DNA from 2 places in the Photobacterium carnosum genome. Region 2 is predicted to be linked to the other one. Evidence: predicted binding sites of a transcription regulator. Region 2 holds the regulator's gene; the other holds the start of a gene.
The links. The regulator MetJ, encoded in region 2, represses methionine synthesis genes. The targets are predictions, from matches to a motif close to TTAGACNTNTANANGTCTAA.

Region 1 (15,563 bases), on a different contig from region 2:
CTTGGCCTTGCTGATTCTGCCACTTACGTGTTTGTAATTGGCCTTCAATGTACACTTGTGAGCCTTTACGTAAGTATTCACCAGCGACTTCTGCTAATTTTCCAAACAATGCTACACGGTGCCATTCTGTTTTTTCACGCTGCTCACCGGTAGCTTTATCACGCCAAGATTCAGAGGTTGCAATAGTAATATTAGCTACTGCACCACCGCTAGGCATGTAACGAATTTCTGGATCATTTCCTAAGTTACCGATTAGGATAACTTTATTTACGCCACGACTGGCCATAGTTCACTCCAAAGCTGATAGCGACGGTACTGGGTGTTAATAGCCGCTTAATGTAAGTTTATACTTAATCTTACAGTTTATCATGTCAGCAAGGCTAAGGCATAGCGCCAAAATATGTCAGGTCACACAATCACCCATGTAAAATGCTATATGGGTGATCATAAAAACATAATCGAAGTCTATATCCTAGTCTCGTAACCGTAATTGGAAGCATAAAGCTATCATTTATATGACACTTATAATTTGCGAGTTCGACAATGATATTCAGTTGATTTATCGTTTAAAATCTCTAACATTGTGCATAATTTTCTTTATGAGTTAACAAAACAATAACGACTATTTTTTTGTTAATTCTCGCTAACGAAATAAGTAGATATATTTCAATCTGCATTCAATACATTATCAATTACATGAAATCTAGGAAACACTATGATCAAGAAATGTCTATTTCCAGCAGCTGGCTACGGCACCCGTTTTCTTCCTGCAACAAAATCAATGCCAAAAGAGATGATGCCTATCGTAAATAAACCTCTGATTGAATATGGTGTTGAAGAAGCAATTCAAGCTGGTATGAATGGTATGTGTATCGTTACTGGTCGTGGTAAAAATACCTTGATGGATCACTTTGATAAAAACTACGAACTAGAACATCAAATTAGCGGTACTAATAAAGAAGAGCTTTTATTTGATATCCGTCGCGTGATTGATTCAGCGCACTTCACTTACATTCGTCAAGGTGAAATGAAAGGCTTAGGCCACGCGATCCTTGTGGGCCGTGAGTTAGTAGGTAACGAACCATTTGCAGTGGTACTTGCTGATGACCTTTGTGTAAACGAAGATCAAGGTGTACTCGCTCAAATGGCGGCACTTTATAAGCAATTCCGTTGTTCAATCGTTGCGGTTGAAGAAGTCCCAGCAGAAGATACCCATAAATACGGTGTGATCGCAGGTCAAATGATCCGTGATGATCTCTTCCGAGTTGATAACATGGTAGAGAAACCAGAACCAGGTACAGCACCAAGCAACCTTGCTATTATCGGTCGTTACATTCTAACGCCTGATATTTTTGATATCATCGAAGACACAGAGCCAGGTAAAGGCGGTGAGATCCAAATCACTGATGCTCTACTAAAACAAGCACAATCTGGTTGTGTATTAGCATACAAATTTAAAGGTAAACGTTTTGACTGTGGTAGCGTTGATGGCTACATCGAAGCAACCAACTACTGCTATGAAAATATTTATAAAAAAGATCAAGCTTCTAAGTTAGCACAACAGCAAACCAGCAAGAAGTAAGCAAACTAAAACGTCAAACAATCCCGCTTACTGATAGTGGGATTTTTACCGCTGTGTTTTTATTCAGTATCTTTTGCTCATTAAAAGCGGCTATGAAATACTACTCACTAACAATCAAGTAAAACAATAGTGATGGGTATGGATTACATCGAAGTACAGGGTGCACGCACCCATAATCTCAAAAATATCAATATTTCCATTCCTCGCGACAAGCTCGTTGTTATCACGGGCTTATCGGGTTCGGGAAAATCATCGTTAGCCTTCGATACCTTATATGCTGAAGGTCAACGCCGCTATGTCGAATCACTGTCAGCTTATGCTCGCCAATTTTTATCGTTAATGGAAAAGCCTGATGTTGATCATATTGAAGGTTTATCACCAGCCATCTCGATTGAACAAAAATCAACGTCACATAATCCTCGTTCTACTGTCGGCACTATTACCGAAATTTATGACTATTTACGTTTACTCTATGCTCGTGTAGGCGAACCTCGCTGCCCGACTCATAACGTTCCTCTGGCCGCACAAACCGTTAGCCAAATGGTCGATCAAGTACTCGCTATGGACGAAGGCAGCAAATTAATGTTGCTCGCTCCCATCGTAAAAGAGCGCAAAGGCGAACATGTAAAAACCCTCGCCAACCTTGCCGCCCAAGGTTATATTCGTGCGCGTATTGATGGCGAAGTGTGTGACCTATCAGATCCACCGACATTAGAACTTCAGAAAAAACACACTATTGAAGTTGTCGTTGATCGTCTTAAAGTCCGTGATGATCTGCAATTACGTTTAGCCGAATCATTTGAAACCGCACTCGAACTTTCAGGCGGTACAGTGATTATTGCACCCATGATTGCTGGCGAGGCACCAGAACAGGTTTTTTCAGCTAACTTTGCTTGCCCACATTGTGGCTACAGTATGCAAGAACTTGAGCCGCGATTATTTTCGTTTAATAACCCTGCGGGGGCTTGTGGCACCTGTGATGGCTTAGGCGTTCAACAATATTTTGATCCTGAGCGCGTGGTGCAAAATGACCAACTCAGTTTAGCTGGCGGTGCTATTCGCGGCTGGGATAAACGTAATTTTTACTATTTCCAAATGCTCAAATCATTAGCTGAGCATTTCAAATTTGATGTTGAAGCACCTTTCAATACCTTACCTAAAAAAATTCAAACCTTGATCCTAAGTGGATCTGGCACCACAGATATTGAATTTAAATATATTAATGATCGCGGTGACATTACCGTTCGTCGGCATCCGTTTGAAGGTATTTTAAATAATATGGAACGCCGTTATCACGAAACAGAATCTAACTCTGTCCGTGAAGAACTGGCTAAATTTGTATCAAAAAAACCATGTTCAAGCTGCCATGGTTCACGGTTACGTCAAGAAGCACGTCACGTTTTTATTGGTGAAACTAACCTTCCTCATATCTGCGACATGAGTATCAATGACGCATTTACTTTCTTTGATCAATTAAAATTAACAGGCCAACGAGCTCAAATTGCCGCTAAAATACTCAAAGAAATCAATCAACGTTTAAGCTTCTTAATCAATGTCGGCTTAAATTATTTAAGTATTTCTCGTAGTGCCGAGACCCTTTCAGGTGGTGAAGCGCAGCGTATTCGACTCGCAAGTCAAATTGGCGCTGGTTTAATGGGAGTCATGTATGTACTTGATGAACCTTCGATTGGTCTCCACCAGCGTGACAACGAACGATTACTTAAAACCCTGATCCATTTACGTGATCTTGGTAATACCGTGATTGTGGTTGAGCATGATGAAGATGCCATTCGTGCCGCTGACTATGTGATTGATATCGGTCCTGGCGCAGGTGTACATGGCGGTGAAATTATTGCCGAAGGCACGATTAAAGATATTTTAAAATCAAAAAAATCGTTAACTGGTCAATATCTTAGTGGTAAAAAATCAATCGCTATTCCAGCACAACGCGTACCTTTTGATCCTGAAAAAACAGTTAAACTTTTAGGGGCCAGCGGTAATAACCTTAAAGATGTTAATGTCGAAATTCCTGTTGGATTATTTACCTGCATTACGGGTGTTTCGGGATCAGGTAAATCAACCTTGATCAATGATACTTTCTTTAAGATCGCCCACCAGCGACTCAATGGCGCAACAACGGGTACACCTGCACCTTATAAAGAAATTCAAGATTTAGAACATTTTGATAAAGTGATCGACATTGATCAAAGCCCGATTGGCCGCACACCACGTTCAAACCCCGCCACTTATACGGGTATTTTTACGCCTATTCGTGAACTCTTTGCGGGTACTCAAGAATCCCGATCTCGAGGTTATAAACCTGGGCGCTTTAGCTTTAATGTTCGCGGTGGACGCTGTGAAGCGTGCCAAGGTGATGGCGTTATCAAAGTTGAAATGCACTTTTTACCTGACGTTTATGTACCATGCGATGCGTGTAAAGGTAAACGCTACAATCGTGAAACCTTAGAGGTACGTTACAAAGGAAAAAGTATTGATGAAGTTTTACAGCTAACCGTTGAGGATGCGCATCAGTTTTTTGAACCTGTTCCAGCAATTGCGCGAAAATTGAAAACATTAATCGATGTCGGTTTATCGTATATTCGTCTAGGACAAGCAGCTACAACCTTATCGGGTGGTGAAGCACAACGGGTTAAACTGGCTAAAGAGTTATCTAAACGTGACACAGGTCAGACCTTGTATATTTTAGATGAACCCACAACAGGCTTACACTTCCATGATATTCAGCAACTGCTAACAGTACTACATAAGCTACGTGATCGTGGTAATACCATCGTTGTTATCGAACATAATCTCGATGTAATAAAAACCGCAGACTGGGTAATTGATCTCGGTCCGGAAGGCGGTAATGGTGGTGGTGAAATTATAGCGATAGGTACACCTGAAGATGTAGCCAAAGTAAAAGGCTCACATACAGCAAGGTTCCTCAAACCGTTGCTAAGTTAACAGATAAAAATGCTTTAACATGTATCAACAGGCTGATTTTATTCAGCCTGTTTGCTTATTCATACTCAGGAACAACCATGACAGTGTTACAACTTAAAGGTACCAAATTAGAACAAAAACGGATTTCTAAACCTTTGGTACCCTATTTCCTTGCAACAATAGGAATTATTTTTATTGTTGCAATGCATTACTTTCAACATAATCCCGGTGGTTCAGGGCTTGAACTCTCATTTAATGCCGCAGTATGGATCCCATTTAGCTTTGCTATATCTTTGGGCTTACTCGAAATTTACCGTCAACAAATATGGCGTTACTCTCGGCTAACGTTACTACTATTTGGCTGCTGTATACTACTCACACTTCCCGTTTTTTACCCTAATGCTGATGCAGAGGCTGCGTTTAATCGCTTATTTACTTTGTGGGCAGGATTTCTTTTCTTTGTGAGTTTGCAACAATTTGTTTTTACCCATCAACAGCGCCAACGTTTACTGTGGTTTATTTTAATTGGCGTTTTAATTGAAGCTATTTTTGCATGGTATCAATATCTTTGGATCCCAGCAAAGAACCCTATTGGCTATAACGTCATTGCCAACCGCCCTTATGGAATATTCCAACAACCTAATGTAATGGCAAGCTTTTTAGCCACAGGACTAGTGATTAGTACTTATCTATTAGCACGAGTACCGTTATATCGTGGTAAATGGTCATGGCAACATATCACCTTACTTATCACTCCAGTTCTTACCATTCCCATTATTGTCGTATTAAATTCGCGTACAGGATGGTTAGGTGCAATCATTGGCCTACTGCTAATGCTGCCATATTTACGTCGTTTTGCCGCTAAACAAACTCAACGCTTATGGCTATTAATGATTGCATTAGGGCTATGTTTTGCATGGAATATCGCATCAACTGAACATTGGTCACCAAGAGGAGAAAGTGTCTCATTAGAAAGCCCTCGAGAAATCCATTTTCCACAAGCCTATGAGATGTTTACTACTAAACCATTAACGGGCTATGGCTATGGTAAATTTGAAATCGCATATATCACCCAAACAGCACTATGGCATCAACAAGATCCCGCACATCAACCAGCGGGGATCCCAAGCTTAGATCATCCTCACAATGAACTATTATATTGGGCAGTAGAGGGCGGTATTATACCGTTAATCGGTTTATTATTAGCGGCATTTGCTGTTTTTATAAAGATAAGAAGAGCCCCTAATGGAACTCAATTAGCATTAACTGGCTTGTTTTTCCCTATCGTGCTGCATACCCAACTTGAATACCCGTTCTACCATTCTTTGGTACATTGGCTAATATTTATCATCTTAATTTTTTGGGTCGATAATCTCACTGCAAAATATCACCGCCGACAAGTAACATATACTTTAAGCATCAAAGTTTTTGCCATTATTACCCCCATAATTATCACTGGCTTTATGCTAACAACATTATATTCAGGTTGGTTACTCACCAAATTTGAAACAACACGACCGGTTAATATTGATTATTTAATTAAAGTGAATAATCCATGGGCGTGGCAAAATCGTTTTGAATGGGATCTTCATTTAACTCAACTACAATTAGGTATTGCAACCGAAAAACCTCAGTTAATTACTGAATATATTCAATGGGCAAACCAAAAAGCACAGCATTGGCCTCGTCCCGCATTATTTGAAAACCTAATACTTGCGTACACAGCACAAGGTAATACCGATCAAGCAGCCCAAGTGACACATGAAGCACAACAATTATTTCCAAGTCTCACTCAGCTTAGCGACGCAACTACAACTTCATCAGCGAAGTAATCACAGCTAACCATCAATGGCTATTACAATGGCCATTGATGGTTCATCACTCTATTTATTTTAACGTGCTTTCAAGAGCTTTCAGACACAAAGCAACGTTTTCACTGCGCGCAGCATAGCCCATTAATCCAATACGCCATGCTTTACCTGCGAGTGTGCCTAATCCCGCACCAATCTCAAGATTATAGCGTTCTAATAAGGTCGATCTTACCGCGGCATCATCGATACCTTCAGGAATATACACCGCATTAAGCTGTGGCAGTCGATACGCCTCTTCAACCACAAATTGAATCCCTAGCGCTTCAAGTCCTGTTTTTAATTCAAGATGCGCTCGGTGATGTCGCTGCCATGCTTGCTCTAAACCTTCATTGTGTAACAACACTAATGCTTCATGTAATGCATATAAGCTATTGACGGGCGCGGTATGGTGATAGCTACGCTTACCTTCACCACTCCAATAACCCAGCACTAAACTTTGATCCAAAAACCAACTTTGGACTGGTGTTTTACGTTGTTGAATTTTAGCAATTGCTTGCTCGGAAAACGTCAGTGGCGACAATCCTGGCACACAAGATAAGCATTTTTGACTGCCCGAATAAACCGCATCCAGTTGCCATTCATCCACCAGTAAAGGTACACCACCTAATGAAGTCACGGCATCGACAATGGTTAAACAGCCATACTTTCGCGCAATTTCAGCCAAAGTTTTAGCATCAGATAGCGCGCCCGTTGACGTTTCTGCATGTACAAACGCGACAATTTTAATCTCAGGATCGGCGTGTAATGCTTGCTCAACTAAAACTGGCGAGACGGGCTCCCCCCATGCATTATCAACCATGATTGCGATGCCACCACAGCGTTCAACGTTCTCTCGCATGCGGTCACCAAAGACACCATTACGGCAAACTAAGACCTTATCACCCGCCTCAACTAAATTAACAAAACACGCTTCCATGCCAGCACTGCCCGGTGCTGATACTGCAATCGTAAACGTATTTTTAGTTTGAAAAGCGTATTGCAGCAGTTGTTTAAGCTCATCCATCATTTTAATAAACAATGGATCAAGATGGCCAATTGTCGGCCGACTTAGGGCTTGTAATACTTGCGGATAGATATCAGAAGGACCCGGTCCCATAAGTGTTCTTTGGGGTGGTATAAAACTGGTGATAGACATAGATTCAACTCCATTAAATCATGATTATTATCAATAAGGTGATAGCACGATAGTGGTCACTACAGAGTATTAGAGCAACACAAAAGCCGCAAGTAATAACCCAAAAACCCGTCATAAATACATACTTTTTAGTAACCTTAAATAAATCATCATTTAACAATTGACAACTAAGGGCGATTTCCTATTCAATGACAACAGTGATTATTCACTACAGAAGAGGTGCGTGACTGCCTATTATCTCCTCGACAATGGACGTCGGGAATTCTTCCGAAACAAAAGCCGACCTTGCACGATTGACAACAAAAGGGAGAACACCGTAATGAGCATGATTCCGACCGCGACAACAAATCCATTAATTGTGGCTAAATTTGGTGGCACCAGTGTTGCCGATTATGCAGCAATGTGCCGCAGTGCAAATATTGTTATTGCCAATCCACACACCAAAATAGTATTAATAAGTGCTTGTTCAGGCGTAACTAATTTACTGGTCGCCTTAGCTAATGGCATTAGTGATATCACGCTACGCCAGCAACATTTACAGCAATTAACTGATACTCACCAACAGATACTGAATCAACTACAGCACCCACACACGGTCAGTGATGCTATTTACGCATTATTCGATGATATAGCCTCAGCTTCTGCACAAGCAGCAATTGCATCATCCCCCCAACTCACGGATAAATTAGTCAGTCATGGCGAGCTATTATCAACCTACCTCTTTAACCAAATTTTAGTTGAGATGAATGCCGCTGCGATTCGATTTGATATTCGTGATGTAATGCGTACCGACACCCAGTTTGGTAAAGCGATTCCACAGCCAGATCTTATTCGTCAATTAGCTCAACAATATTTGGTGCCACTCGTCGATACCCAGATTGCGGTGTCACAAGGCTTTATAGGTCGTGATGAATTTGGTAATACCACCACTCTTGGCCGAGGTGGAAGTGATTATAGTGCTGCACTAATTGCAGAAGCTGTTGATGCGACCACACTAGAGATCTGGACTGATGTTCCGGGAATGTACACCACTGATCCTCGCATTACCGCAGCAGCAAAACCCATTAAAGAAATCAGTTTTAGTGAAGCCTCTGAAATGGCTAATTTTGGTGCCAAGATCCTCCATCCATCAACACTGGTTCCCGCTATTCGCCACCAGATCCCCGTCTTTATTGGCTCATCAATAGCACCGCAACAAGGTGGAACATGGATCAGAAAAACCGTTGAACAAGCACCACTATTTCGAGCATTGGCGTTACGTGGCAATCAAACCTTAGTGACTTTAACTAGTCTCAATATGTTTCAAGCTTATGGTTTTTTAGCCGAAGTATTTCGTATTTTGGCAGAACATAAAATCTCAGTCGATTTAATTACCACCTCCGAAGTTAGCGTTTCATTAACCCTTGATCAAACCGATACTGGCGGCGGTGCACCGACCTTACCCTTAGCCGCCGTTGAACAGCTCAATCAATTATGCCGCGTCGATATTGAACAAGGTTTGTCGTTAGTGGCATTGATAGGGAATCATATGAGTGACAGTAAAGGCTCCGCTAAGCATATCTTTGGTGCTCTTGATGCGTATAATTTACGTCTTATTTGTTATGGTGCTAGTCCTCATAATCTGTGTTTTTTAGTCAATGAAGCCGATGCTAAATCTGTCATAACAACACTGCATCAGCAACTTTTAGAATAACCACTATCAGCACCAACAAGAAAAAAGACCCAAAAAAGGCGCAACGTTTGCGCCTTATTTATTTTAACCTAATAATTTTATGACAAATTAGGCCCTAACCACTTTTCAGCTTCAATTAAATCCCAACCTTTGCGATCAGCATAACTTTCCAACTGATCATGTTGGATCTGCGCGACCGCAAAATAACGCGCATCTGGATGTGAAAAATACCAACCTGATACCGCAGCACCCGGCCACATCGCATAGCTCTCGGTCAACACCATTCCTGTATTGGCTTCTGCATCCAATAACTGCCAAATCGCCCCTTTTTCGGTATGTTCAGGACAGGCGGCATAGCCAGGAGCGGGACGAATACCCTGATACTTTTCACGGATCAAATCATCATTACTAAGATCTTCATCCGCTGCATAGCCCCAAATTTGTTTACGTACTATTTGGTGCATACATTCAGCAAACGCTTCTGCTAATCGATCCGCCACCGCTTGAACCATGATCGCGTTATAATCATCACCCTGCGCTTTAAACTGATCAGCAATATCATACTCACCAATACCACCTGTCACGGCGAACGCACCAATCCAGTCCGCTTTACCACTCCCTTTCGGGGCAATGTAATCTGATAAACAATAATTGGGACCTTTGGGCTTCTTGGTTTGTTGGCGTAAGCCATGCAGTACCGTTAATACTTCTGTGCGCGTTTCATCCGTGTAAACTTCAATATCATCACCAATATTATTTGCAGGGAATAAACCACAGACGCCATTGGCTTTGATCATGCCTGTGCGTTCAATATCATCGAGGATCTGATTTGCATCTTCAAACAACTTAGTCGCTTCAACCCCCACCACTTCATGGCGTAAAATGGTTGGATATTTTCCACTTAATGACCAAGTCATAAAAAATGGCGTCCAATCGATATATTGACGTAATTTAGCAACCGGAAAATCAGTAAAGGTATGCACGCCAGCTTTTTTAGGCGCTGGCGGCGTGTAATTAACCCAATCAAGGGCGACAGCATTCGCTCGAGCTTGATCAAGTGTGATCGGTGGTGTTCGTGGTTTTTTACGCGCATATTGTTCACGTACAACATCATATTCAGCAGCTAAGCGCTCTACAAATGCAGGTTTTTGTTGTTCAGACAATAACGCAGAGCAAACGCCAACCGCCCGCGAGGCATTAGAGACATACACCACTGGCTGTTGATAATTTTGTTCAATTTTTACTGCGGTATGTGCTTTTGAGGTAGTAGCACCGCCAATCAGTAACGGCACCTCAAAACCTCGACGCTGCATTTCTTTAGCCACATAGACCATTTCATCAAGCGAAGGGGTGATCAAACCACTCAATCCAATAATATCAACATTCCGTTCTTGAGCGACCTGCAAAATTTTATCGCATGAAACCATGACACCTAAGTCGATAATTTCATAGTTATTACATTGAAGTACCACCCCAACAATATTCTTACCAATATCGTGTACATCACCTTTTACCGTGGCTAATAAAATCTTACCGTTAGTATATCCGGCTTGCTTTTCCGCATTAATATACGGCTCTAAATGGGCAACGGCTTGTTTCATAACACGAGCAGATTTAACGACTTGAGGTAAAAACATCTTACCTTCACCAAACAAGTCACCAACGACATTCATCCCCGCCATCAAAGGACCTTCAATCACTTCTAATGGCTTATCCGCATTCACTCGAGCCAGTTCAGTATCTTCAACAATAAATTCAGTGATCCCTTTAACTAAAGCGTGCTCTAATCGTTTATCAACTGGCCAACTGCGCCACTCTTGCAGGGTACGATCTTCTTCAACGGCACCACTATCACGATAATTAGCGGCGATATCGAGTAGGCGATCAGTACTATCATCACGACGATTAAGCACTACATCTTCAACCGCATTACGCAATTCATCAGACAGATCATCATAAATCGCTAACTGACCCGCATTAACGATCCCCATATCCATGCCATTTTTAAAGCAGTAATATAAAAACACCGCATGGATCGCTTCTCGAACAGGGTTATTACCTCGAAATGAAAACGACACATTAGACACGCCACCAGAAATCATCGCATGGGGTAAGGTACGTTTAATCTCAGCAATAGCTTCAATAAAATCAACCGCATAATTATTATGTTCTTCAATGCCGGTCGCAATCGCAAAAATATTGGGATCAAAAATAATATCTTCAGCAGGAAAACCCACTTCATCGACCAATATATGATAAGCATTAGTACAGATTTCAATTTTACGCTCACGAGTATCAGCCTGACCCACTTCATCAAATGCCATTACAATCACTGCTGCGCCATAACGACGTAGCAACTTAGCTTGCGCAATAAAGTTCTCTTTGCCTTCTTTGAGTGAAATAGAGTTAACAATCGGTTTGCCCTGAACACATTTAAGTCCAGCTTCAATAATCTCCCACTTCGAGGAATCAACCATGATTGGCACTTTGGCTATATCTGGCTCTGTTGCACACAAATTAAGAAAGCGCACCATTGCCGCCTGCGCATCCAACATGCCTTCATCCATGTTGATATCAATAATTTGCGCGCCAGATTCTACTTGCTGACGAGCAACGTCTAATGCTTCATCATAAAGTTCATCTTTAATTAAACGCTTAAAACGTGCAGATCCGGTGACATTTGTCCGCTCACCAACATTAACAAATAAACTTTCAGCTTCAATAGTCAGCGGCTCTAACCCCGATAATCGACACGCAACTTTAATTTCAGGTAACACGCGAGGTTTAATATTCTTGGTAACTTGATACATCTGTCGAATATGTTCAGGAGTAGTACCACAACATCCGCCAACTAAATTTAAAAAGCCTTGTTGCGCCCATTCTTTAATATGCTCAGCCATTTCAGCGGCTTCAAGATCATACTCACCAAATGCGTTAGGCAATCCGGCATTTGGGTGGGCTGATACTGCACATTCAGAAATACGTGATAACTCAGCCACATATTGGCGTAATTCATCAGGGCCGAGGGCGCAATTTAAGCCAAAGGAAATCGGCTTTACATGACGCAAAGAATTATAGAAAGCTTCAGTCGTTTGACCAGAAAGCGTACGCCCAGAGGCATCAGTAATGGTGCCTGAAATCATCACAGGAAGCTCATAACCAAGCTCTTCAAAAACCCCCGTGACCGCAAAAGCACAGGCTTTGGCATTCAGAGTATCAAAAATGGTTTCAATCAAAATAATATCGACGCCACCTTTGATTAACGCGTGGGTAGACTCGCTATAAGCAATCACCAACTCATCAAAAGTGACATTTCGAAACCCAGGATCATTCACATCAGGAGAAATAGAACAAGTACGGTTCGTTGGTCCTAGAACTCCAGCCACAAAACGGGGTTTATTCGGGGTTTGTGCCGTCCATTCATCTGCTGCCTCACGAGCAAGCGTTGCTGCGGCAAAATTAATGTCGGCACTGAGGCTTTCCATATCATAGTCAGCCATTGCAATGGTGGTCGCGTTAAAGGTGTTGGTTTCTAAAATATCAGCGCCAGCTTCAAGGTACTCAAGATGAATATCTTTAATTAATTGCGGCTGAGTTAAAACTAATAGATCATTATTACCTTTAAGATCAGCATGCCAATCACTAAATCGTTGGCCTCGATAATCTTGCTCGTCGAGCTTATAACTTTGAATCATGGTGCCCATGCCACCATCAATGATCAAAATCTGCTGTTCAAGTCGCTTATGCAGTACATCCTTGTCTTTTAACACTACATTATATCCTTATAATCCATTACAGCTTGATAACATCCTATCACAATTCAAATAGGAATCTAGACGTCCAAACATGTACAATGGCAAAATAAGTTAATTAACGATAGCCATTACTAACTGATGGTTTTACTATCACAAACCATTAAATCTACTCAATAATTTAATCTAGAGGTTTTGCATGTCGGTTTACAACACCCTCTGCTTCCTAGCTGCAGCAGCAATGCTTATAGCTTTTATAAACAGTAAGATAGGTAAGATGCAAACCACCATCGCCATTACGGCTGGTTCTCTTATCTTATCGCTACTTATTATTTTTGCAGGCCATAATGGCTGGTTTCATCTTGAAGATATTGCTTCAACCCAGATGGGAAAAATCAACTTTGAAGACTTTTTGTTAAAAGGGATTTTAGGATTTTTGCTCTTTGCAGGTGGGCTTGGTATTAAATTGCCACACCTCAAAGAGCAAAAATGGGAAATCACTACCTTAGCTTTAGGTTCCACACTCTTTTCAACCTTTTTTATTGGCTTTAGCTTATGGGGTATTTGTCAGTTACTAGGGATCCAACTTGATCTTATTTACTGTTTATTATTTGGCTCACTGATCTCACCAACCGACCCCATTGCCGTACTTGCTATTGTTAAAAAGATGAACGCCCCTCGCCGAATCTCGACTCAAATCGAAGGTGAGTCATTATTTAATGATGGTTTTGGTTTAGTTATCTTCGTAACTCTATTTACCGTCGCTTTTGGTAATCAAACGCCAACAGTCTTAAGCGTGACGCAATTATTCTTACAAGAAGCGATAGGCGGCATTGTTTATGGTTTCATTTTAGGTTTAATCTTCCATTACCTTATCTGCTCGACTAACGACCACTCAATGGAATTATTATTAACCATTGGTATTCCAACGGCTGGTTATGCTTTTGCCGAAATTATCCATGTATCAGGCCCACTCGCCATGGTTGTCTCTGGCATTATGATCGGCAACTGGACGCGCTATATTGGCTTTTCAAAAGAAAGTGAAGAGCACCTTGATCACTTCTGGGAATTAGTTGATGAGTTCCTAAACGGTCTATTATTCTTACTTATTGGTATGACCATGCTTGAATTCAGTTTTCACCAAGAGGACTGGATATTAATGGCAATCGCAATTCCATTGGTATTACTAAGCCGTTATTTAAGCGTAAAACTGCCTTATATTGGCTTTAGCCATTACCGTCAATATAACCCAATGTCAGTTAAGATCCTTACGTGGGGAGGGTTACGTGGTGGTTTAGCACTCGCAATGGCCATGGCGGTACCTGCGGGAGTGATCGTTATTCCAGCAAAAGATATTGATGTCAGAGAAATCATCCTTGTCATGACCTACTCAGTGGTAGTTTTCTCTATATTGATTCAAGGTTCAACAATTACCGCATTAATTGAAAAAGCCAAACTATGGGAAAAACAGAATAAACATTAATTTCTGCCTCACTCATAAATAATAAAAAGGCCAGCTAACTAAGCTGGCCTTTTTATTAATCTTTGGTAAAACTGGCTTCTGAAAAATGCGCCAAATCATAAGGTGTCTGTTGGTAAACACAATAATTAAGCCAATTACTAAAAAGTAAATGACCATGACTACGCCAACTCGCAACAGGTACGCTATTAACATCATCATTAGGATAGTAATTTACAGGAATCGTTGGCTCCATCCCTTGCTCACTATCACGAACAAATTCATGATGGAGTGTATCGACATCATATTCAGGATGACCCGTAACAAAGACATTACGCTTATCTTTAGTCGCCGCTAAATAAACACCGGCTAGATCAGATGTCGCTAAAATATCTAAGTCAGTATGTGTACTTAGATAATCTGCAGAAAAATCAGCATAACGAGAATGGGGGGCAAAAAAGGTATCATCAAAACCACGCAACACCGGGTGATGGCAATCATGAATACGATGATGATAAACCCCAGACAGTTTTTCTTTACGTGTACGCTTAGGCAAATCATACAACAACTTCAATCCTGCTTGAGCAGCCCAGCAGACAAACAATGTTGAGGTCACATGATCCTTAGCCCAATTCATGATCAGCTGAATTTCTTCCCAATACAGTACATCTTCAAACTGCACTAACCCTAGTGGCGCTCCCGTCACAATCAACCCATCAAAATTACGATCTTTCACCATTTCAAATTGACGATAAAACGTATCTAAATGTTCCTGAGGAGTATTTTTTGTCGGCCTGTTATCAATCTGTAATAACTCAACATCCACTTGTAATGGGCTATTAGAAAGTAAGCGTAAAAACTGGGTTTCAGTCTCAATCTTCTTTGGCATCAAGTTTAGTAATAATACTTTCAGTGGTCGAATACCCTGACTCGCAGCACGTGCTTCCGTCATAACAAAGATATTCTCACTTCTTAAAATATCTGTTGCTGGTAAACGATCCGGTATTTTAATTGGCACTTTGGTTTTCTCCTTACCCCAAAATGGCTTTAGCCGTCTAGATATCTAGTTAAAGCTATAGAAAAAACAATATTGGTGCAAGTAAAATCCCATAACCTCGATCGATATTAAATTGAGGTGTGATTTTAATA
Region 2 (15,563 bases):
GATCAATGGATTGACGTAACAACTAATGAGTTATTTGCTAATAAAACTGTGGTTGTATTTAGCCTACCCGGCGCATTTACACCAACATGTTCTTCTAGCCACCTACCTCGCTACAACGAGTTAGCTTCAGTGTTTACTGATAATGGCGTTGACGACATTCTATGTGTATCGGTTAACGATACGTTCGTAATGAATGCATGGAAAGCAGATCAAGAAGCAACAAACATCACCTTTATTCCTGATGGTAACGGTGAGTTCACTAACGGCATGGGCATGTTAGTTGAAAAAGATGACCTAGGTTTTGGTGCACGTTCATGGCGTTACAGCATGCTAGTTAAAAATGGCATCGTTGAGAAAATGTTTGTTGAAAATGAAGAACCAGGCGACCCGTTCAAAGTTTCTGACGCAGACACTATGCTGAGCTACATTGCACCAAAACAAAAACTACAAGAATCAATCACTGTATTCTCTAAGCCCGGTTGTCCTTTCTGTGTTAAAGCAAAACAGAATCTGATCGACAAAGGTCTACAGTATGAAGAAATCATTCTAGGTAAAGATGCGACAACCGTTTCTTTACGTGCAATTACTGGTCGTAGTACTGTTCCTCAAGTATTCATTGGTGGTAAGCACATTGGCGGTAGCGAAGAGTTAGAAATCTTCTTAGGCTAATACCACCACTAAACCGTTAGCAAGAAGCCCTCATTTCACACTGAAATGAGGGCTTCCTCATGTTAATAAGCGAATTTTTATTATAATGAATTAAGCAACATTCACCGTTTGAATGTATTGAGATTTATCGAGCAAAACGTCTAAAGCCACTTCATCACACGCATGTTGACGAGGACAACGCTCGCAATCTTTCATTACTTTTTCAGGCAACAATGTTTTTGACGTCGGCGTAAAACCACGTTTCATAAAAAACTCAGGCACTCGGGTTAACACAAATACTTTTTTAATCGCCATTTGTGTCGCTTTATCCAGCAAATGTTCAACAATCGCTTTACCCTGCCCTTGTTGTTGCCAACCCGCTTCAACCCCTAAAGATCGTATTTCAGCCAGCCCTGAATCATAAACATACAGAGACGCACATCCTGTAACCACACCGTGATTTTCAGCTACAGCAAATGAACCAATATCACGTACTAACTCATTACGATTACGCGGTAAGTTCTCACCCAGCCCCGCCCAATACACCACCATGCCTTCGATAGCATCAAGATCAGTGAGTCGTGCGCCTCGTATTTTAACATTAGGCAAATAACGTTTATCAAGCCGCCTTTCCGCTTGACCAATGGCATAATCAACTTGATTTGGCGCAACACCACCTAAAGCACACCGTTTATCTAAACATGATTCAATGGTCAGAATCGAATAAACATCATTTTCAATTACTGTTGAAAATTGTTTCATCTCCTCAAGAGAGAGTTCTTCTAACGCGCACCCTTTCGCAATTGCAGCGACAACTGCAACCCCAACAATATGGTGAGCTTCACGAAAAGGAATGCCTTTTGCCACTAAATAATCGGCTAACTCGGTCGCATTTGAATAACCTTGCATCGCCGCTTCTAAAGTACGATCTTGATTAATCTTGATCCCTTCAAAACATAATGCAGCCATTTCCATACAATCATGCCAGCTATCTAACGCATCAAATAGCCCTTCTTTGTCTTCTTGCATGTCTTTGTTATAAGCCAGCGGTAATGCCTTAACCGTCATCATCATCGCTGCCATCGCACCATACACTCGACCACACTTGCCACGAATAAGCTCAAGTGCGTCGGGGTTTTTCTTTTGCGGCATCAACGACGAGCCAGACGTCACCGCATCATCAAGTTCAATGAAATTGGATTCGCCAGAGTTATAAAAAATTAAATCTTCTGCCATTCGTGATAAATGCAGCATTGAAATCGATGCGGTAGACAATAATTCCATCACATGATCGCGGTCAGACACCGAATCAAGACTATTACGGGTTGCTCGCTGAAAGCCAAGGTTATGCGCTAACACTTCACGATCTATCGGATACGCGGTTCCTGCCAGTGCCCCAGAACCTAATGGACAGGTATCAAGTCGCGTCATAGCATCGTCCAATCGTGAATGATCACGCTCTAGCATTTCCACATAGGCTAAACACCAATGGGCAAAGGTGACAGGTTGCGCCCATTGCAAATGAGTATATCCAGGTAGCACGGTTGCTTGATGCTGGCGCGCGACAGTAACTAACTGTTGCTGTAATTTATCCAGCATCAACAGTAATTGTTGCCCTTGCTGACGGCACCACAGTTTAAGATCTGTTGCCACCTGATCATTACGCGAACGACCCGTGTGCAATTTTTTACCCAAATCTCCGACCTTAGCAATCAATTGTTGTTCCACCCAGCTGTGAATATCTTCAGCATCAGAAGCGAGGATTTGCTCAGGATCTTCCATTACCGCTAATTTGAGTTCATTAAGTGCCAATTCAAGCTGTTGTTGCTCTGTTTCTGTTAACACATTCACTTGGCGTAGGGCTTTTGACCAAGCTATTGAACCGACAATATCTTGCTCTGCGAGTCGATAGTCAAAACGCAACGAATCATTAAATTGTTTAAATCTGATGTCAGCTGCCTGACTAAACCGCCCTCCCCATAATGCCATGGTGAATCTCCTTTTTCTGTCCAGTGAAATAGTATTGAGAAGCTTACGCTGCAACGAATATCATCGTCGATCTAGCGTAAGCTACAATCTTGAATTAATTATTTTTGACTGTTAAGCGCACGAATACGACTAGCCAAAGAATACAAACGAATAAAACCACCAGCATGGCTATGATCATAAACATCATCTTCACCAAACGTTGCAAACTCTTCAGAGTACAAACTATTGAGTGAACGCTTTTGAGTAACGGTCGCTTGCCCCTTATAAAGTTGAATCACCACTTCACCCGTCACATCTTGTGCCAGCGTATTCGCCGCGGCTAACAACGATTGACACAATGGTGTAAACCAACGGCCATCATAAATAAGGTGTGATGCTTTAAGCCCAATGGTTTGACGGAACTCAAACGATTCTTTATCAAGCACTAATTGCTCAACCGCACGCAGTGCTTCCATCATGATGGTGCCACCCGGAGTTTCATAGCAACCACGCGATTTAATTCCTACGAGACGGTTCTCAACAATATCAATCCGTCCAATACCGTGTTCTATGCCTTTACCATTCAGATAATGAAGCGCGTTATACGGTGTCATCGGCTCACCATCTACGGCAACCACCTCACCTTTTTCAACGAGCACTGACACCGTTTCAGCCACATCAGGCGCTTGCTGTGGATCTTTAGTCCACACCCAACATAATTCATTAGGTGCATTCCACGTATTTTCAAGCACGCCACCTTCAGTGGAAACATGCCATGCATTAGCATCACGTGAATAAATTTTTTCTAACGATGCGGTACAAGGAATATTACGTTCAGCCAAATAATCAAGCAGTGCTTCACGACTACGTAAATTCCACTCACGCCATGGCGCAATCACGGTCAGTTGTGGTGCAAGAGCAGCAAACGCTCCTTCAAAACGGACCTGATCATTACCTTTCCCCGTACAACCATGACACAACGCATCAGCACCAATTTCTAATGCACACTCTACTTGCGCCTTAGCGATAATCGGACGCGCCATTGAGGTGCCTAGTAAATATTTACCTTCGTAAATTGCCCCAGTTTTAAGGGATGGATAAATATAATCTTTTACCATCTCTTCTTTTAAATCAGCGATGTAACATGCAGAGGCGCCAGAGGCGATGGCTTTTTCTTCAATACCAACCAACTCTTCTTCACCTTGACCAACATCTGCCACAAATGCGACCACTTCACAGTCATAGTTTTCTTTTAACCATGGAATAATGGCTGAAGTATCTAAACCACCTGAATAGGCCAATACCACTTTATTAATTTTACTCATCTGCTGCTCTCCTTTTCAGCCTTGTCGCGGTCATCCCGTTCAGGCACTATTTTCAAAAAATATTAATTCGTCGTCATAAATCAAGTCATCTAAATCAATGCTGTTTAATCACCCGCTGATGACAGCGTAAATCGAGTCCCAATACTGTCGCCCGCTAATAAATCATTGAGCTTGTCGGGATAACGCCAACTGGCGACTTCAATCGAACGCCCTAGTGCTTTAGCCGCTGTAAATGCCGCGCGCACTTTCACAATCATGCCATCGGTGATCACCGCTTGAGCAATTAACGCTTCCGCCTCAGATTCCGTTAACTGCTTAATTAAATTACCTTTACCGTCAAGCACTCCCGTCACATCGGACAATAATACCAATTCACCACCAACAGCCGCAGCGACCGCGACCGCCGCTTGATCGGCATTAACATTCATCATTTCACCCCTATCATTAAGCCCAATAGAACTAATGATTGGCGCAAAACCTAACTGCATAATTTGACACACTAAAGCACCGTTATTAGGCTCAGCATGACCGACAGCACCAAGTTCTGGATCTAATTGACTGACAGTACATAAACCGCCATCAGCTAAACTTAGTCCTACCGCAGCCACTCCCGCTTTAACGGCTTGCCCTTGCAGCATTTTATTAGCAGTGCCCGCTAGCGCGCCGGTAATCAAACCAATTTGATCGCTTGGCGTAACCCGTAATCCTTGTTTTTTAACAGTTGGTAACTGCAATTTTTTCATAAGTTCATCAACGAGATAGCCACCACCATGAACAAATAAGATTGGACGCTGTGAACGGGATTGGTAAGCATTGATGGTTGAAAATAATCGTTCTAAGGTGAGATTACATTCCAGTGCAGCACCACCCAATTTAATCACTAAAGGGACTTGATTCATTGTGTTACTCCTACACCAATGCGGTTAACTGAGGAAAGCCATTACGAATATTTATGCATTGAACTGCTTGTGATGACGCCCCTTTCAATAAATTATCAATCGCGGCGGTTAAAATAATATGCTCACCTTGCACCTGCCAGCCGATATCACAAAAACAACTACCAACAACATCATCAAGTTTGGCGGTCTTATTTTTAAGCAAACGTACCGCATGCTGATCGGCTGCATTTAAATACGCAGATTCCATTGCGGCAGTCACCTCATCAGCGGTTACACCAATGGCTAATTTAGCGGTAATGGTAGCTAAAATACCGCGTTTAAAATTCCCGAGATGAGGCGTAAAAATAATATCGCAATTAAGATGATGGGCAATTTCAGGCTGGTGTCGATGCGTAAATAAGCCATAAGCCTGTAAGCTCACTTCACAAAAACTATTGGTCATGCTCGCTTTACGACCTGCACCCGACACACCACTAACCGCATTAATCACCGGCCATTGATCGCAATCAAGTAGACCGGCAACGAGCAATGGTTTTAACGCTAATTGAGCGGCGGTGGGATAACACCCAGGAACGGCAACTAACTGAGCTTGACGAATTTGATCATGATTCCATTCAGCTAAACCATAAACAGCATTCTCTAACCACTTATCATATTTGTGTTCAAAGTTATAATATTGACGATAAAAATCATCAGCTTTAACTCTAAACGCCCCTGATAAGTCAAACACCTGACACCCCAAATTAAGAAATTCAGCCGCAATATCATGGCTCACTTCATGGGCAGTTGCTAACAACACAATATCAATGTTTGCCGCAGCTGTTTTAATATCCGTTAGCGGCTGCAACGGTAAATCAACCACATCTCTTAACTGACCATGCAACGCACTCAATGGCTTTCCTGCATCAAGACTGGTGGCTGAAACGTACAAACCGCAAAGCGTTAACTGCGGATGACGATTCACTATTTTTGCCAGTTCTGCGCCGGTATAGCCACTGGCGCCAATAATAATCGTGTTTAACATCGCTAATTCCATATCGTAGTCGTGTTATCGAACCGTAATCAAATAATTGGATCTATGGCATAGGTAAATATAATTGTCATAACGGCTAACGGAGGTATGCTGTAAACAGCAAATAAAGGGCACGTAAAAGCGCCTAAGGCAAAAGACTTAGCGTCGTCGAAGGGAGATAAAGAGAGATGTGTAGATTGAGTCCATGATAATAACTTCCTGCATAAACAATTAACCCTGAGCGTTCCATTGCTCAAAGACAAATAAATAGTCGTAACCATTTATTCATAAATTTGAATTAATATGTTTACTGGTTAAATTACATACTGTCAATAGTATAACGATAAAAAAATATATTTTATTAGCTTTTGATTAACCTTTACGACATTAAATAATAACAGAGACAATTATTCATCTGGCCGTTTTTTGCTCTATCTCATTAATAATGAACAGAAATGTGGGCTATCACAGACTAGAATGAAACAAAATTACAAAATTCAATCAAGATTATGACCAAAATCAATATCAATAGTTTTTATTAGCTATAAATACAATCTCTGTTGACCTGTCACTAACTTCACGGCTAGATTGTGGGTAAAGGTTAAATTGGATGTAATAAAATTACGGAATGGATACTATATGAACGAGAAATACAGTGCGTTAACAAGTAATGTCAGTATGCTTGGCCATTTACTGGGCAATACGATCAAAACAGCCTGCGGAGATGAACTTTTAGACAAAGTGGAAACTATCCGCAAACTTTCGAAATCGGCTGGTACTGGTAATCAAGATGATCGTGAAAAACTGATTGCTGAATTACAAAACCTACCCGATAACCAATTACTTCCTGTAGCTCGAGCTTTTAGTCAATTCCTTAATCTCACCAATATTGCAGAGCAATACCATACTATTTCACGTCAACGTGAAACGACATTATGTAGCCCAGATGCTCTCGATGAATTATTTACTAAATTAGTGCAGCATGATGTTAACCCTGCAGATTCTTTAGTGGCGATTAATGAATTAAATATCGATTTAGTGCTAACCGCTCACCCAACTGAAATTGCACGTCGTACCATGATCCATAAATTGGTACAGATTAATAAATGTTTATCACAATTAGAGCTAAGTGAATTATCAACCGCTGAACGTGCACGTGTTGAACAACGATTAGAACAACTGATTGCTCAAGCATGGTACTCCGATGTTATTCGCCAGCAACGCCCAACCCCACTTGATGAAGCAAAATGGGGCTATGCGGTTGTTGAAAATTCATTATGGCAAGCGGTACCGGAATTTGTACGTCTGTTTGATGAAAAACTGCAACAGCATTTAGATAAAAAATTACCATTAGATGCCGCGCCAGTAACCTTCTCATCATGGATGGGCGGAGATCGCGACGGTAATCCATTTGTAACGTCTGATGTTACCCATGAAGTTTTACGTCTTTCACGCTGGAAAGCTGCAGAGCTTTACCTTGGTGACGTGCAAGAATTGATCAATGAATTATCAATGATTCAGTGTAATGATGAAGTGCGTGAACTTGCAGGTGAAGAACACGAACCTTACCGTGCAATTCTAAAACAACTACGTACCAAACTGATTATTACTCGCGATAGTTTAGAAGCACAAATCAACGGTAGCGCTCCCCTTTCTAAGCACATTATTAATGATGTTGCTGAGCTATGGGATCCACTGTTTGCGTGTTACCAGTCATTACATCAATGTGGTATGGCGATCATTGCTGATGGCTTACTACTTGATTCACTACGCCGTATAAAATGTTTTGGTGTTCATCTGGTTAAACTGGATATTCGTCAAGAAAGTACTCGCCATGAAAATGTTATTTCAGAGCTAACGCGTCATATTGGTCTAGGTGATTACAGTCAGTGGTGTGAACAAGATAAGATCGCATTCTTAGTTCGTGAATTATCGTCTAAACGACCATTAATACCACGAAAGTGGGAACCATCAGCTGACGTTCAAGAAGTGCTAGAAACCTGTAAAGCGATTGCAGAACAACCGCGTGAAGCGTTAGGTGCTTATGTGATTTCAATGGCACGTACAGCCTCTGATGTACTAGCCGTGCACCTATTATTACAAGAAGCAGGTTGCCCGTTCCGCATGGATGTGTGTCCATTATTTGAAACACTTGAAGACTTAAATAATGGTGCTGATGTTATTGAGCAACTGCTTAATATTGACTGGTACCGTGGCTTTATTCAAAACCATCAAATGGTAATGATTGGCTATTCTGATTCAGCCAAAGATGCCGGTGTCATGTCAGCGGGCTGGGCACAATACAGTGCGATGGAAAAACTGGTTGATGTCTGTGAAAAAGCAGAAGTTGAAATTACCTTATTCCATGGTCGTGGCGGTAGTATTGGTCGTGGCGGTGCACCAGCACATGCGGCGTTGTTATCTCAACCACCACGCAGCCTAAAAGGCGGCTTACGCGTAACAGAACAAGGTGAGATGATTCGCTTTAAGCTTGGGCTACCTGAAGTGGCGATTAACAGCCTCAGCCTTTATGCGAGCGCAACGTTAGAAGCTAACTTACTGCCGCCGCCAGCACCGAAACAAGAATGGCGTCAGATTATGGACCAACTTTCTAATGTTTCATGTGACGCGTACCGTAATATAGTCCGTAACACACCTGAGTTTATTCCTTATTTCCGCGCCGCAACGCCAGAATCTGAACTGGGTAAATTACCGCTAGGCTCTCGTCCTGCAAAACGTAATCCTAATGGTGGCGTTGAAAGCCTACGTGCTATTCCATGGATTTTTGCTTGGAGTCAAAACCGCCTCTTATTACCAGCATGGTTAGGCGCGGGTGAAGCGATTCAACATTCAATTGATAATGGTGATACCGCACAACTAGAAGAAATGTGTCGCGAATGGCCGTTTTTCTCAACCCGGTTAGGTATGCTAGAAATGGTATACAGTAAAACTAATCTTGGCATTACTGAATACTATGACCAACGCTTAACTGATGAAGCCTTATGGCCTTTAGGTAAGCAATTACGCTCACAATTACAGCAAGACATTAAAACAGTCTTAACCGTTGAAAATAATGATCACTTAATGCAACAAGATCCGTGGGGTGCTGAATCTATTCGCTTACGGAATATTTATGTTGAACCACTTAATATGCTGCAGGCAGAATTACTTTACCGTACTCGCCAACAGAAAGAGTTACCAACAGAGCTCGAAGAAGCATTAATGATTACTATTGCCGGCATTGCAACCGGCATGCGAAACACAGGTTGATCGACTAATCACACGAAAAAGGCTATCTTCGGATAGCCTTTTTTTTTGACTATTATTTATAATTTTGTTAAATAATATAGCTAAGTCTCAATTTTGATACAGCACTACATTGCTTATAAAGACTAAGATATAAAAGTATCAATATGATTAAAGATGAATATATTTCAATCAAATTATTATTTTTTTAGTACTAAATCAACTTGGCTATTGTTTACAAGATAATAAATTGAAACGCCTCAGTAACAGATAATTGAACTAGAAGTATCGATATTGAGCCAATTAATGATATTCTATGCGACCGCAATTAGGCAGTGCAATAGCACGATTATAAATTAAAAACGTCATTTGAAGCGTTACATAATCTAAGCCCTATTGTGTTTTTTTATTTTATATATTTAACGGATAGAAGAGATGTCACTACCACATGTAATTTTAACAGTGCTTAGCACTCGAGAAGCAACTGGTTACGATATAACCAAAGAATTTTCACACAGTATCGGTTATTTTTGGAAAGCGAGCCACCAGCAGGTGTATCGTGAACTCAATAAAATGGCAATGAACGATCAAGTAACTTGTCGTCTTGAACCTCAAAATGGCAAACCTGATCGTAAAGTGTATTCAATTACCGATCTTGGTCATCAGGCGTTATTTGAGTGGTTCCAAGAGCCAGCTCGTAATCCCACTACTCGCGATGAGTTTTCTGCAAAGCTACTGATTTGTGGTGTCCACAATTCATTGCCAATGCAGCAGCAACTTGAAGCTTTAATTGATGAATCACACATTTTGATAAGTCATTATCAAGAGCTAGAGAACATTCATTTTGGTGATTACAAAAACATGGATCGTCAGCAACGTCTCGACCGTTTAACCTTGCGCCGTGGTCTTCATAACCGCCAAGCTTGGATATTATGGGCTGAAGAAGTATTAACTGAACTTAAAGATATGGACAGTGAAGGTAGTGCAGTCGCTATCAACTAAGTTTATATCCAACAAAAAAGCCGCAGTTCAAACTGCGGCTTTTTTATTACAAACATTTCATGCCAACGCTATCAACTACAGCATTGTCACTCACCTGCTAATATCAGATATTACCCCCCTACCATCACATCCTATTTAGCGCCTGAATCACTAATGGATTCTCGCGATACCACGAGCTTTCAATCGCAAAAACACGCAAATCAACTACCACCAAATTTATGTCACTGGCATAGCTTTTTTTATCAACAGATCGCCTCGGCAGCAGCAAATGCTTGCATAAGATCGGCCATTAAATCACGAGGATCTTCTAAGCCAACTGATAACCGCAATAAAGAAGTTGAAATCCCTGCCGCTCGCTGTTCGTCATCAGTCATTGCGCGATGGGTCATCGATGCAGGATGAGCAATTAAACTCTCAGTTCCCCCTAATGATTCGGCTAACGAAAACAATTGTAGCGTTTTAACAAACAATTCCAGTTGTTGATAACTTCCTGCGAATTCAAAACTCATCATCGAACCAAAACCACGTTGCTGACGCTTAGCAATTTCATGCCCTGCATGAGTCGGTAAACTTGGATGATAAATGGTGCCAACCAAAGGTTGTTGCTGTAAATAAGCCAATACTGCCGCACCATTTTCTTCATGCATCCGCATTCTTGGTGCTAATGTGCGTAATCCACGTAACGTCAAATACGCATCAAAGGGTGCCCCCGTTGCACCAATACAATTGGCCCACCAACTTAAATTTTCAGCCGCAGCTTGGTCTTTAGCAATGAGAACACCCCCGATAACATCAGAGTGGCCATTAATATATTTAGTGGTTGAATGCACCACAAAATCAGCGCCCAGCGATAATGGCTGTTGTAATAATGGTGATAGGAAGGTGTTATCAACCGCAACTTGGCAACCAACCGTCTGTGCTTGTTGGCAGATCGCTTTAATATCGATGACACGCACTAAAGGGTTAGAGGGGGTTTCAAGCCATAACAAGGTTGGTTTTTGTGCGAACGCCGCCGCTAAGGCCTCTGGATCAGACTGATCAATAAACAGCACCTTAAAATCGCCTTTCTGCGCGCGAGTATTAAATAAACGGTAACTGCCACCATAACAATCATGGGGAGCAATCAATAAATCATCAGGCCCCAAAAGCGCTGAGACCAATAAATTCATCGCAGCAGTACCGCAACTAGTCACTACCCCACCCGCACCGCCTTCCATGTCACTCAAGGCATCAGCCAATGTATTTCGGGTCGGATTACCTGAACGGGAATAATCATATTGAGGTAACTCACCTAAAGCGGGAAAACTATAGGTTGAAGTTAAATAAATAGGCGGAACAATTGCATTGTATTGTGAATCAACATCAATACCAGTGCGAACCGCAATGGTCGCAAGCTGCTTATCACTCATAATAACGTTCCTTGTTATAAGGGGGTGAACCCTGTAAATAAATAATGATGGCTGTTAACAACCTTAACCACCTCAAAATAAGACGTCAACACATCTGGACGCCTATATGTCTTTGCTTATAGCAGTAAATCCCGCTAAAATTCAATAATTGAAAAAATAGTCGTGATCTAGTAACTGTTATATACCACGGTAGAGGACAAACTAGCGATGTTCACGTAATATCGCCGCCTATCATGACTATGTACTAACAACCGTCATCGCGACATTGTTATCATCATTAATTAAACATCGCTGAGAAGGTAAAACATGGCAAAGTGGAATGGCGAATATATTAGCCCTTATGCAGAACACGGTAAGAAAAATGAACAAGTAAAAAAAATTACAGTGTCTATTCCATTAAAGGTTCTCAAAATTCTTACTGATGAACGTACTCGCCGTCAGGTCAATAACCTGCGCCACGCTACCAACAGTGAACTACTCTGTGAAGCTTTCTTACATGCCTATACAGGCCAACCGTTACCTACAGATGATGATATCCGTAAAGATCACCCTGACGATATTCCTGCAGAAGCAAAGTTATTGATGGATGCGATGGGTATTACTTACGAAGACATTAATGAATAACATGTACATGAGATAGCAAAAAACCAGCATGACTGCTGGTTTTTTTACATCTGACAAATTTAAGCTATAAAAAAAGGGATGCTTGCGCATCCCTTTTTTGTAAATTCAGCTGGCAAATAATTACTTGCTAGCAAGCGCGCCAAAACGCTTGTTGAATTTGTCCACACGACCGCCAGAGCTAACTTGACGTTGCTTACCAGTGTAGAATGGGTGACACTTATCGCATACATCAAGGCTGATGTCTTTACTCATAGTAGAGTTAAATTCGAAAGTGTTACCGCAAGAACAACGTGCGTTTACTGTTTTGTATTCTGGGTGGATACCTTGTTTCATGGGGAAACCTCAAGTTAAGGCCGTGTCGCTCTCCCGATCCAAAGCCGGGCACCACACGTGATTAATAAAATAGTCTGCCGTAAATTTACGACAAATCAGGCGGCGTATAGTAATCAATCGTTCTCAATAGATCAACTCAGACGCTGTTTTTTTATCACTCTTTGTAGCAATCACTAAAACAGTAATTAATGATTGCTACATAGCAGCACTTATTCCATATCACGCGATCTGTTATTATTTAGTACAAGTTCAATCAAAGCGATAAAATATGAACCCCCTAATAGCGCGCGTTGCTTTACCTATCCCACTCGACAAAGTTTTTGATTATTTAATCAAACCTAACACCACCCCAGTTATCGGTGGACGCGTGCTAGTGCCTTTTGGTCGCCAACGATTAGTCGGGATTATAATTGCTATCGGTAATGATTCTGATTTTCCTGTTCAACAGTTAAAACCGATTCAACAAGTCTTAGATAGCCAACCTTTATGGCAACCCGCTCTCTTTGAGTTATTAAAATGGGCCAGTCGTTATTATCAATATCCATTAGGGGATACTCTAGCCAATGCGATGCCCGCTTTATTACGTAAAGGTCGAGAAGCATCAACCGCACCGCTAAAATACTGGCAGCTTACCGAAGCGGGTCGTGATCAGCCGCTAAATGGTTTAAAGCGCGCCCCTAAGCAAGCTCAAATTCTAAATCTATTACGTCATGGTCCACTCAGTCACGAAAGCTTACTCACTCATGACGTTAATAGTGCGACCTTAAAAGCTGTCGTACAAAAAGGCTGGGTAATCGAACAACAGCAGCAACCAAAACAACATCAATGGCAACCGAAGTTTGCGATCACAGAACAAAAACCACGTTTAAACGAAGAGCAAGCGTTAGCCATTGCCACCGTTAACAGTAATCCAGATTTTGGATGTTATCTATTAGATGGCGTCACGGGATCAGGAAAAACTGAAGTGTATCTTAATCTACTTGAACCCATTTTAGCTGCGGGTAAACAAGCGCTTATTTTAGTCCCAGAGATAGGCTTAACCCCACAAACTATTAACCGCTTTAAGCGCCGTTTTAATGTGCCATTAGAAACCGTACACTCAGGTCTAAATGATAGTGAACGCATGACGGCATGGCTTGCTGGGCGAGATAATCAAGCAGGGATCATTATTGGTACCCGTTCAGCACTATTTACCCCGTTTGCGAACCTCGGGATTATTATTGTTGATGAAGAACATGATGCGTCATATAAACAACAAGATAGCTTACGTTACCATGCCCGTGATCTGGCGGTAATGCGTGCCAATAAAGAAAACATTCCAATCATCTTAGGCTCAGCAACCCCTGCACTTGAAACCTTACATAATGCTCAAACAGGTAAATATCATTATCTGACCCTTTCAAAACGTGCCGGAAATGCTAGCGCTGCTCGTCATGGCGTTATTGATGTCAAAGGTTTATATCTAAATGCAGGATTATCAGCGCCGCTGATCGCAGAAATGCGTAAAAACCTCAATGCGGGTAACCAAGTGATGTTGTTTCTTAATCGACGTGGTTTTTCACCTGCAATGATGTGCCATGAATGTGGTTGGATCGCAGAATGTGATCGTTGTGATGCGTACTATACCCTTCACCAACAATCAGGTGAATTACGCTGCCATCATTGTGCGACTCAAAGACCAATAATGCACCAATGCCTACAATGTGGATCAACGCAATTATCACCAGTGGGTGTCGGTACCGAGCAACTTGAAGCACAATTAGCAGAGCTATTTCCTGAATTTAAAACTGTACGTATTGATAGAGATAGTACCCGTCGTAAAGGGTCACTCGAAAACTATTTAGAAGCGATTAAAAACAACGAATATCAAATTTTAATCGGCACCCAAATGTTAGCAAAAGGACACCATTTCCCTGATGTTACTTTAGTCGCATTAATTGATGTTGATAGCGCATTATTCAGTAATGATTTTCGAGCCTCTGAGCGACTAGCACAACTGTTTATTCAGGTTGCAGGTCGAGCTGGACGTGCCAGTAAACCAGGTTCAGTATTATTACAAACCCATCATCCTGAGCATCAATTGCTACAATCATTACTGCATAAAGGTTATGGCGTTTTTTCTCAAACAGCATTAACTGAACGCCGCCAAGCATTACTGCCACCCTTTACTCATTTAGTGCTACTTCGCGCTGAAGCTAATGACAGTGATTTAGTGTGTCAATTCTTACAACAAATTCGCGCAATTTTTGAAGCGAGCCCAGTTTATGATCAAGATTGTTGTGTCTTAGGCCCTAATCCCGCCCCGCTTGCTCGACGTGCAGGACGATTCCGATGGCAATTAATTTTACAAACGCCTAATCGAAATAAACTTCAACAAATGCTCAGTATTGCCAAGCCAGCGATCCAATTATTACCGCTTGCTAAAAAAATTCGATGGTCAATTGATGTCGAACCACAAGATTTAACTTAAACTAGACAATGCGATGCAGTTCACATAGCGAATGTAATTTATGCTATTGAAAGCAAGTTTCAACTTATGCATCCATTCTACAATATGCTCATGAATTGACTTTTTTCAGTCAGTTACAATTAGTTGACAAATATATTTGAATATTTTCAGTATCAACCCGTCAACTGTAAACTAGAAAAATATAGCAAAAGAGGAAAGCACTATGGCGACAATGAAGGACGTTGCCCAGCTAGCCGGGGTATCAACCGCGACGGTTTCGCGCGCACTAATGAACCCGGAAAAAGTATCGGCATCAACAAGGAAAAAAGTTGAGCAAGCCGTAATGGAAGCTGGATATTCACCAAACTCACTGGCACGTAACCTACGCCGCAATGAATCGAAAACCATTGTGACCATTGTTCCGGATATCTGTGATCCTTATTTCACTGAGATTATTCGTGGCATTGAAGAAGCAGCGATGGAAAATGGTTATTTAGTGTTACTCGGTGACAGCGGCCAACAACAACGTCGGGAAAACTCATTTGCGAATTTAGTGTTTACTAAGCAAGCTGATGGTATGTTGTTATTAGGTAATAATTTACCCTTTGACGTCAGTAAACCTGAACAAAAAAATCTACCACCATTAGT

Region 1: a site for MetJ is predicted at 13,036-13,055, ahead of metH (methionine synthase). Genes of this name have one in related genera too.

The regions. Positions count from the first base shown of each region.
Region 1 covers NZ_WMDN01000011.1:337-15,899, reverse strand. The annotation lists gene GLP24_RS11610 (single-stranded DNA-binding protein) at 1-286, opposite strand, end outside; gene galU (UTP--glucose-1-phosphate uridylyltransferase GalU) at 716-1,582, shown strand; gene uvrA (excinuclease ABC subunit UvrA) at 1,721-4,546, shown strand; gene GLP24_RS11595 (PglL family O-oligosaccharyltransferase) at 4,624-6,357, shown strand; gene GLP24_RS11590 (pyridoxal-phosphate-dependent aminotransferase family protein) at 6,413-7,531, opposite strand; gene lysC (lysine-sensitive aspartokinase 3) at 7,857-9,224, shown strand; gene metH (methionine synthase) at 9,302-12,973, opposite strand; gene GLP24_RS11575 (cation:proton antiporter) at 13,155-14,438, shown strand; gene metA (homoserine O-acetyltransferase MetA) at 14,494-15,432, opposite strand.
Region 2 covers NZ_WMDN01000008.1:39,362-54,924, forward strand. The annotation lists gene GLP24_RS09560 (glutathione peroxidase) at 1-669, shown strand, start outside; gene argH (argininosuccinate lyase) at 760-2,637, opposite strand; gene GLP24_RS09570 (argininosuccinate synthase) at 2,736-3,941, opposite strand; gene argB (acetylglutamate kinase) at 4,046-4,840, opposite strand; gene argC (N-acetyl-gamma-glutamyl-phosphate reductase) at 4,851-5,864, opposite strand; gene ppc (phosphoenolpyruvate carboxylase) at 6,492-9,122, shown strand; gene GLP24_RS09590 (PadR family transcriptional regulator) at 9,534-10,100, shown strand; gene GLP24_RS09595 (O-succinylhomoserine (thiol)-lyase) at 10,343-11,509, opposite strand; gene metJ (met regulon transcriptional regulator MetJ) at 11,816-12,133, shown strand; gene rpmE (50S ribosomal protein L31) at 12,254-12,466, opposite strand; gene priA (primosomal protein N') at 12,735-14,936, shown strand; gene cytR (DNA-binding transcriptional regulator CytR) at 15,118-15,563, shown strand, end outside.